2 regions of the Pseudoalteromonas translucida KMM 520 genome follow, and region 1 is predicted to be linked to the other one. Evidence: predicted binding sites of a transcription regulator. Region 1 holds the regulator's gene; the other holds the start of a gene.

Region 1 (4,216 bases):
TCCCAGTGTGGATTTGGTAAAAAACGCGCATCAAAAACATAATCAGCACCTTTGGGAATACCATGCTTAAAGCCAAACGACTCAAAGGTAATGATAAGCTGTTTGTCTTTTTTACCGAGTATGGTTTCACGCATAGATTCAGCAAGTTGATGCACACTTAAATCGGTTGTATCAATGACATGATCAGCCCGTGTTACGAGTACATCGAGTAATTCTTTTTCTTTTTGTATTGCTAAATCTAGCGGTAGCGAATCAATCGAGAGCGGGTGCAAACGACGCGTTTCTGAATAACGGCGGATTAATGTTTGATCGTCGCTATCTAAATAAAATAACGTTGGTTTAGCAAAGTCGGGCAAGTACTCAAGAATATCGTTAAACTGCTGCTGATCTTTAGGCAGGTTACGCACGTCTATACTAACGGCTATTTTATCGTAGTTATCAGAGACACTGCGCACTAATGAAGGCAGTAAATTTACCGGAATATTATCTACACAATAGTAACCTAAATCTTCAACAACACGTAAAGCAACCGATTTACCAGAACCCGATCGGCCACTTATAATAATTAATTCCATTTACCACCCCTTTATTAGTAACTAGGATTGATCCAAAATAACTTGGTATAACGCTTCATCAGACTTTGCCGCACGCAATTGCTTACAAAACTCTTTATCGTTTAGTTTATCAGCTATTGTGGCTAGTGTTTTCAAGTGCTGCTGGTTATCGCCATCGGGCACTATAAGTGCAACAAAAATATCAACTGGACGATTATCAATTGCATCAAAATTAATAGCGGTTTCGCTTATTAAAATTAAGGCAAGAGGTTCCTGCGCCCCGCTCATACGGCCATGTGGAATTGCTATTCCTCGGCCAATACCGGTACTGCCTAGCTTTTCTCTTGCTAATAAAGCAGTGAGAATATCTTGCTGGGGTAAATACGGCATTTTTTTATGCGCGAGTTCACTGATGAATTCTAAAATTCTTTTTTTACTATTAAAAAGGACCACAGCTTTGCTGCAGTCCTGGCATATAAGTGAGCTTAATTTCATAGTGTTAGTGTCGAGCAAACTTCTCTTTGTGTTTAATTACTTGACGATCGAGTTTGTCAATCAACGAGTCAATGGCAGCGTACATATCTTGGTGTTCGGTCGATGCAAATAGCTCAGCGCCACTTACAAAAATTGTTGCTTCAGCTTTTTGACTTAATTTTTCTACATCGAGAATAACATGCACATTAGTTATGTGATCTGAGTGTCTTTGCAGCTTTGCAAATTTATTATTTACATAGTCTCTTAATGAGTCTGTAATGTCTACATGACGACCAGTTAAGTTTAGTTGCATCAGCATTTTCCTCTTTGTTGTACGTCTTAAATCAAGCTTTTACGTTGATTCGACGGGGGAATAGCCAGAGATTCGCGATATTTTGCAATTGTCCGTCTAGCTACTTTAATTCCTTGCTCAGCCAATATATCTGCAATCTTGCTATCACTCAATGGTTTGGCTAAGTTTTCTGCAGCGATCAACTTTTTAATCAAGGCACGTATGGCAGTTGATGAACATTCGCCACCATTTTCGGTGCTTACATGGCTTGAAAAAAAGTACTTAAGCTCAAAAATGCCACGTGGAGTGTGCATATACTTTTGCGTAGTGACCCGTGAAATAGTCGACTCGTGCATTTCAACTATTTCGGCAACATCGTTTAAAACCATAGGTTTCATGGCTTCTGGGCCATGTTCAAAAAATGCTTGTTGTTGCTTAACAATACAATTAGTTACTTTTAGGAGTGTTTCATTTCTACTTTCTAGGCTTTTAATAAACCATTTAGCTTCTTGTAAGTGCGAGCGAATAAATTGGCTGTCACCACTGGATTTTACCGTACGAGACATAGCCGCATATTGGCTGTTAACACGTATTTTTGGCATGCTATCTGGGTTTAGCTCTACCACCCAGCGGCCTTTTATTTTTTTTACCGACACGTCAGGTATAACGTATTCAGATTCTTCTCTGACAATGGTATCCGCAGGCTTAGGATTAAGCGTATGAATAAGTGTCATTATTTCTTTAAGCTCTTCTTCTTTGAGCTTAGTTTTTTTCATTAACGTACGATAGTCGCGAGCAGCGAGTAAATCGATATGATCAGTTAACACCATTTTTGTTTCGTTAATATAAGGGGTGTCTTTATCAAATTGATTTAATTGAATACATAAGCATTCTTGCAAGCTGCGAGCTGCAATACCAACAGGATCAAATAATTGAATGCGCTTTAGCACGGCTTCTATTTCATCTAGCTCTACTTCGTGTTCGTCATCACTTTCTTGGTTAAAGCTTGCTAAAAGATCTTCGCAACTGAGGGTTAAAATACCAGAGTCATCTACGGCTTCAACAATAGCTATAGCAATAGCTTCATCGGTAGGACTAAAAGGAGTGAGCTGTAATTGCCACATTAAGTATTCATGCAGGGTTTCGGTTGATGCACCTTGATAAATAGATTCATCTTCAGGCATTGGCCCTGATGAAGAGGCAGGCGCTGCGCTCATATATTCATCCCATGATACATCCATGGCCATATCGTCGCTTATGGTGTCTTTGTTTAGTGCTTCACCGCTATCTTGCTCATACTCGCTTGGGGTGTCATCGGCAGAGGCGCTAACAGTAATGTCATCTGCTTTTTGCTCGTTTTTACCAGCTGATTCTTCCGTGTAATCTTGCTCATCAACTTCAAGTAATGGGTTGCTATCAAGTGCTTCTTGTATTTCTTGCTGGAGATCCAAGGTACTAAGCTGCAATAAGCGAATAGCCTGTTGCAGTTGCGGAGTCATTGTAAGTTGCTGGCCCATGCGCAGCTGTAATGATTGCCTCATTTATCTCTAACAATCCTTATAAATTGATATGATTAATCTTAGCAGATGCTTATAGTAATAACATAAATATTACAGTTTGAACTGCTCGCCTAAATAAACATCACGTACTGTTTTATCATTTAATACAAATTCAGGAGTACCAGATGCAATTAGCTCCCCATGAGAAACAATGTAGGCTTTTTCACAAACATCAAGGGTTTCCCTTACATTGTGGTCGGTAATTAGCACGCCAATACCACGGTTTTTAAGATGTTCTATAATTTTTTTAATATCGAGTACTGAAATAGGATCCACGCCAGCAAAGGGCTCATCAAGTAATATAAATTTAGGATCTGCAGCTAAAGCACGTGCTATTTCTACGCGGCGACGTTCACCACCAGATAGCGCCATGCCTAAGCTGTCGCGAATATGTTGCAGGCTAAATTCGTCCAGCAAGCTATTTAGGGTTTCTTCTCTGGCTTGTTTGTTTAGTTGCTTACGCGTTTCTAAAATAGCCATTAAATTTTGATACACAGTGAGCTTTCTAAAAATAGAAGATTCTTGTGGTAAATAACCAATACCTAAACGAGCACGGCTGTGCATAGGAAGTAGGGTAATATCGTTATCATCAATTGATATTTTACCTTTGTCGCTAGGAACTAAGCCTACAATCATATAAAAGGTCGTGGTTTTACCTGCGCCATTGGGCCCAAGTAAGCCAACAATGCTCCCTGCTTTTACTTCAAGGCCTACATTTTTAACAACTTCACGGCCTTTATAGCTTTTTGCTAATAGCTCTGCTTTTAATGTACTCATGGCTGACCTTTATTGAGTTTTTGTTCTTTTTTTGCGTCTATAGGCACTAAAATAGTGTGTACCCGATCAGTTGAGTTTTCATCTTTTTCAGCACTTATAAGCTGTTGTTCTATATCGTAGGTGATACTTTTAGCCGTGATTTTTTGCCCAGCTTGAGAAATGTTTGCATCTCCTACTAGGGTTAAAAAACGTTTCGCTACATCGTAACGTACTTCGTTAGCGCTGGCGCTCATGACAGTGCCATCTGCTTGCTTTTCTTCAAAATATGCAGGGCTGCCCGTGGCAATTAATAGTTGTTTATTATCGCCAAGCTCGTCGCGCTTATGTACTTCTAAACGATCGGCGGTGATACGACGATTACCGTGGATAATCTCGACGTTTTTTTCAAAAATACCAACATTTTCTTTTAGTTGACCTTCTTGTCGGTCAGCACTAATAGAAATTTGATTAGCTAGTGGGGAAGTACTTTGCTCTGCCGCATTACTATTAAATACAAGTATAAGCGATGGAATAATAAGTATTTTTGCAAGGTTATTGGTCATAATATAGTGTTCGCGTAT
Region 2 (4,216 bases), 1.2 Mb from region 1:
GGCGATTGGGTTTTTGTAGTAATACCCGCAAGCTCTAGCGCTTTACTATTTACCCAAATAGCGTGGCCATCAATTCTCGACAGTACAATAGGGCGATCGCTCACTACTTTGTCTAAATCGGCAGCGGTTGGAAATTGCTTTTTTTGCCACAGCTCTTGATTCCAGCCACGGCCAATAATCCAACCTTGTTTGTTATTTGCAAATACTTTGAGTTTATTAGTAACTTCATCAATAGAAAGCGCACCGCGTAAATCTAATTGAGACAAGTTATTACCTAAACCAATAATGTGGCCGTGTGCGTCAATTAAACCTGGTAATAGGGTATTACCATGGGCGTCAATAAGTTTGGCATCAGGAAAGCTATTTTTCAGCGTATCGCCGCCAAGTTTAACTACTTTACCGTTTTTTATAACTAACGTAGAAAATTGCTGAACTTCGCCTTTGTACAAAGGCGTATAGCCGTTGGCGTTGTAAATAACTTTAGTTTGCGCAACTGCAAGGCTTGAGCCAGCGCAAAGGCAAGCGAGTAGCAAAGGTTTGATTGTTTTTTTGAGTGGCATAGTGAGCTTATTTTTATTGTTAATGGCTTTAACATAACAAACTCACTTTTATAATACCAACTACTTGAGGTGGTTGGTTTAATATTAGTGCAGACTAATCCAGTTAATTTATTGGTAAATTAACTACTGGCTCGCATAAAGCGTAAATTCGCTTAAAGAAAGGTGGCCGTCTTTGTCTTTATCGTAACTGGCAAAGCGTGACCATAGAGCAGGGTCGCTGGCTGTTTCTGCTCGGCTTAATAAGCCGTTTTGGTTACGATCAAATTTTTCAAATTGCTTGGCAATGTTATTGCTGCTGGCAAAGCTTGATATGCTACAAATACTAAGCGCAACGAACGCTATATAGCTTATATTTTTCATAAATTACTCAGTAGAGGTTATTCGTAAGATAATTTTTAAATTCAACCAATGAAATTTTATTATCTTGGTTTTTATCCCATTTGCTAAAATTGTTTAGTAAGTGCGGTTGAGCCTCTAGCTCATGGTGAATTAAATAGCCGCTTTGATCTGTATCAAGGTGATCAAAGCGTTGCTTTACATCAAGTGCTAATGAATTAAAGCTTAGTAATAATAAGCAACTAACTAAACAAGCGCGTATCTTCATGGTGCTCCTTCGCAAAGCTCATTTTAATATAACTAGTAGTAAAATAAAGTACTTGCCATAATTTAACGCCCAACATTAAATCCATTTACACACTCCCTCAGGGGTTATAGCAAATACTTTTAGTTAATTTTACAAGACTAAACTTGAATTTAAACTTAAGGCTTAAACGCCTCAAACTCTTTTTTAGAGATCATTTCATCGTTATTTACATCTAAATCAGAAAACTGTTTCATTACTTCTTTATCTTTTTTTGCTTCGGTTATAGATATTTTTCCATCCATATTTTTATCTAAAAAAGCAAAACGAGCATTAAATGATGAAGCCAGTGCAGTAGCACTAATAACTAAAAACAGTAACGAAAATGCGGCTATAAGCTGTTTCATAAAACATTCCTTTAGTTACTAAATTAGTTACTTAATAAACTGTTTAAACTCATCTAGCGACAACTGACCATTTTGATCAGTATCTATTTGTGAAAAGTTTTCATGAAGTACGGCATCTTCACCGGCTTCAGCTTCGCTGAGAGTACCGTTACTGTCTTTATCAAGTTCATTAAAAGTAGCTTGTACATCCATTGCCAGCGCGTTAGCGCTCAAAAAGCCTAGCGCAACGATTGGCATAATAATTAAAAAGCGATTACTCATGATCATTTCCTTATAAGATAAACTTAAGTTTAACTATTACAAAAACGATGCCAACAATTTTTATTTTTTAAATTCAGGTGCTTATGGTTTTTGGTGTTGTAGGTTAAGCAAGTTTTACAGATATCTGTGTGCTTTTTGCAACGTAATTTGGCTTATAAATAAAGAAGCAATACAAATCAAACAGTTGAGTTGTTGCTGTTTGGCAACATGCGGCTTTGCAGTACGAATAACAGATATATAAATTGATTCAGCTAGTGTATAACTTAAACGCTTAATAATAGGCTGTTTAAAGTTACTAAAGGAAGGATGCAATGCCAGCAGTGATGGCTGAAAAATACAAAGCAATACTTAATTGGCGGCCTAATTTAATTAGCCAGTTTGTAATGAGTATGCTGCTGTCGTTATTACCCTTATCGTTAGTGGTTATTGTGTTTTTAAATGCGCTTAATAAGCAGTTAGCTGTAACTCAGCAAGTTGTTAGTAATAACTACCAAGTAACTAAATCGTTTAATATTTTAAAACAAGAACTCAATAGTTTAGAGCGCGCTACTCGGCAAAATTGGGTACTAAAAAGTGAGTCACTCGATACGCTCATAGTTGATAAGTGGCAAGCATCGCTACAAAGTATTGAAGATCTTACACGTATAGCGCCCAGTAAAAGCCACACCGCACAATGGCAGCGTTTAACTAATACTCTGCAACTAGCACACACTCAACTTGTTGAGCAAAAGCAACAACAGGTAGCCTTGTTTTTACCTATTAGCGATTTACTCGCCGAACTTACCTTATGGTTACGCGATAAAAGCGAAACCCAAATTACTAATAACCAAAAAGAAATAGCGCAGTTACAAGCTTCATTTATTAACTGGCTGGTGGCGTTAATTCCGCTAACACTGTTGGTAGGAGGCGGGTTTTTGTGGCGTATAAGTGGCCGCTTAAAAAGCCTAACTAAAATTATTGGTAAATTAGGGCAAGGTGACTGGCAGCAAAAAATAGCCGTACAAGGCTCAGCAGAGCTAGTTGAATTAGGTAATAAATTACAATGGGTGCAAGCTCAGTTACATATACTGGAGCAGCAAAAAGACACCTTTTTACGCCACGTTACCCACGAACTTAAAACACCTCTAGCCTCAATGGTCGAGGGCACCGACCTACTCAGCGATGAAATAGTTGGCCCTATAACTAAAGAGCAACGCGCTGTACTTGAGCTCATTAGCCAGTCTATGGTGCGCCTTCGTACTATGATTGACAGCTTACTTAGTTATAACGCGATTCGTACCAGTAAAGACAGCGTAAGTGAGGTTGAGTTTAATCATTTAATTAATAAAATTAATAGTCATTTTGAGCACCGCCTAACAGCTCGAGAGCAAACCCTTATTTGGCATAACAATTTATCTAATAAGGCGCTTGCATTACCTGGGGAGTTAATTGAAATGATTTTAGTGCAATTAATTTCTAATGGCTTAAAGTTTTCACAACACGGGCAGGCAGTATCTATAGCGTTAACCCTTGAGCACAGTAAGCTAAAAATGGCGATAAGCGACGAGGGATGCGGTATTAAAGAGCATGAAAAAGCACATGTTTTTAGCGCATTTTATCAAGGAAAGCATAGTAAAAATGTTACGCTACAAGGCAGTGGCTTAGGCTTAACTATTGTTAAAGAGTCAGTAGAGCAATTAAACGGACAATTATTAATAGAGCAGAATGAACCCCAAGGTTGTCGATTTTTAATTACGCTTCCCATAACAACAAATCAAGGAGTTAACTAGCATGACCTCGCGTTTAATGGCTATTTTATGTGTGTGTGGCAGTGCCATCATTTTATCGGGGTGCAAAACTAATAACGCCCAACAGCAAGTGGTTGCTAGCCCTGTGGCGCAAACTCAAACTAAAGTAATGAGCGATAAAAACAGCCAGCCAAGCCCAAAGCCTCGGCCTAAAAGTGATCCTATGTATCCCCCTGCGGAGCAAGTAATAGCCTGGCATGCTAATAAATGTGGTGGTTTTAAGTTAACCCCAGATAACAAAGATTTTGTTGGTGAAAAAGAACTAAAAAGCTTTTTTCAATTTATGTGTTTAAACACCAGTAGCGATCCTAATACGGTAATGAGTAAGTTACTTAAACTTGACCAAGCTTACTATTGGCCAGACGATATAAAACAGTATTTATGGCTACAAAAACAACAAGTAACCTTACAAATAAACGCTAAAAAAGAGCAGCAAGCACTTAATAATAAAATGCAACAAACGCTCTCGTCATTAGCAACCATAGAGCAGCAACTGTTATTACGCGAAGAAACTAAGGAGCAGTAGTTATGCCAGCAATAAAACCGCAAGGTGCAAAAGTATTATTAGTGGATGACGATGCCAGCTTATTAAAATTGCTCGCTATTCGTATCGAATCAAAA

What was found. Region 1 encodes sigma-54, which starts transcription at its own class of promoters, with help from an activator protein. Its sites were predicted from a motif close to GTTGGCACGNNNNTNGNNT; they were not measured.
Region 2: PTRA_RS03180 (EF-hand domain-containing protein) is a predicted target of sigma-54. The motif match lies at 1,845-1,863, and genes of this name have one in related genera.

Annotation. Positions count from the first base shown of each region.
Region 1 covers NZ_CP011034.1:2,886,230-2,890,445, reverse strand. Annotated here, with positions in the region: gene rapZ (RNase adapter RapZ) at 1-575, opposite strand, end outside; gene ptsN (PTS IIA-like nitrogen regulatory protein PtsN) at 597-1,049, opposite strand; gene hpf (ribosome hibernation promoting factor) at 1,054-1,341, opposite strand; gene PTRA_RS13370 (RNA polymerase factor sigma-54) at 1,368-2,861, opposite strand; gene lptB (LPS export ABC transporter ATP-binding protein) at 2,931-3,656, opposite strand; gene lptA (lipopolysaccharide transport periplasmic protein LptA) at 3,653-4,198, opposite strand; gene lptC (LPS export ABC transporter periplasmic protein LptC) at 4,188-4,216, opposite strand, start outside.
Region 2 covers NZ_CP011034.1:680,627-684,842, forward strand. Annotated here, with positions in the region: gene PTRA_RS03160 (amidohydrolase) at 1-560, opposite strand, end outside; gene PTRA_RS03165 (EF-hand domain-containing protein) at 684-920, opposite strand; gene PTRA_RS03170 (EF-hand domain-containing protein) at 928-1,164, opposite strand; gene PTRA_RS03175 (hypothetical protein) at 1,320-1,547, opposite strand; gene PTRA_RS03180 (EF-hand domain-containing protein) at 1,575-1,808, opposite strand; gene PTRA_RS03185 (HAMP domain-containing sensor histidine kinase) at 2,120-3,577, shown strand; gene PTRA_RS03190 (hypothetical protein) at 3,579-4,121, shown strand; gene PTRA_RS03195 (sigma 54-interacting transcriptional regulator) at 4,124-4,216, shown strand, end outside.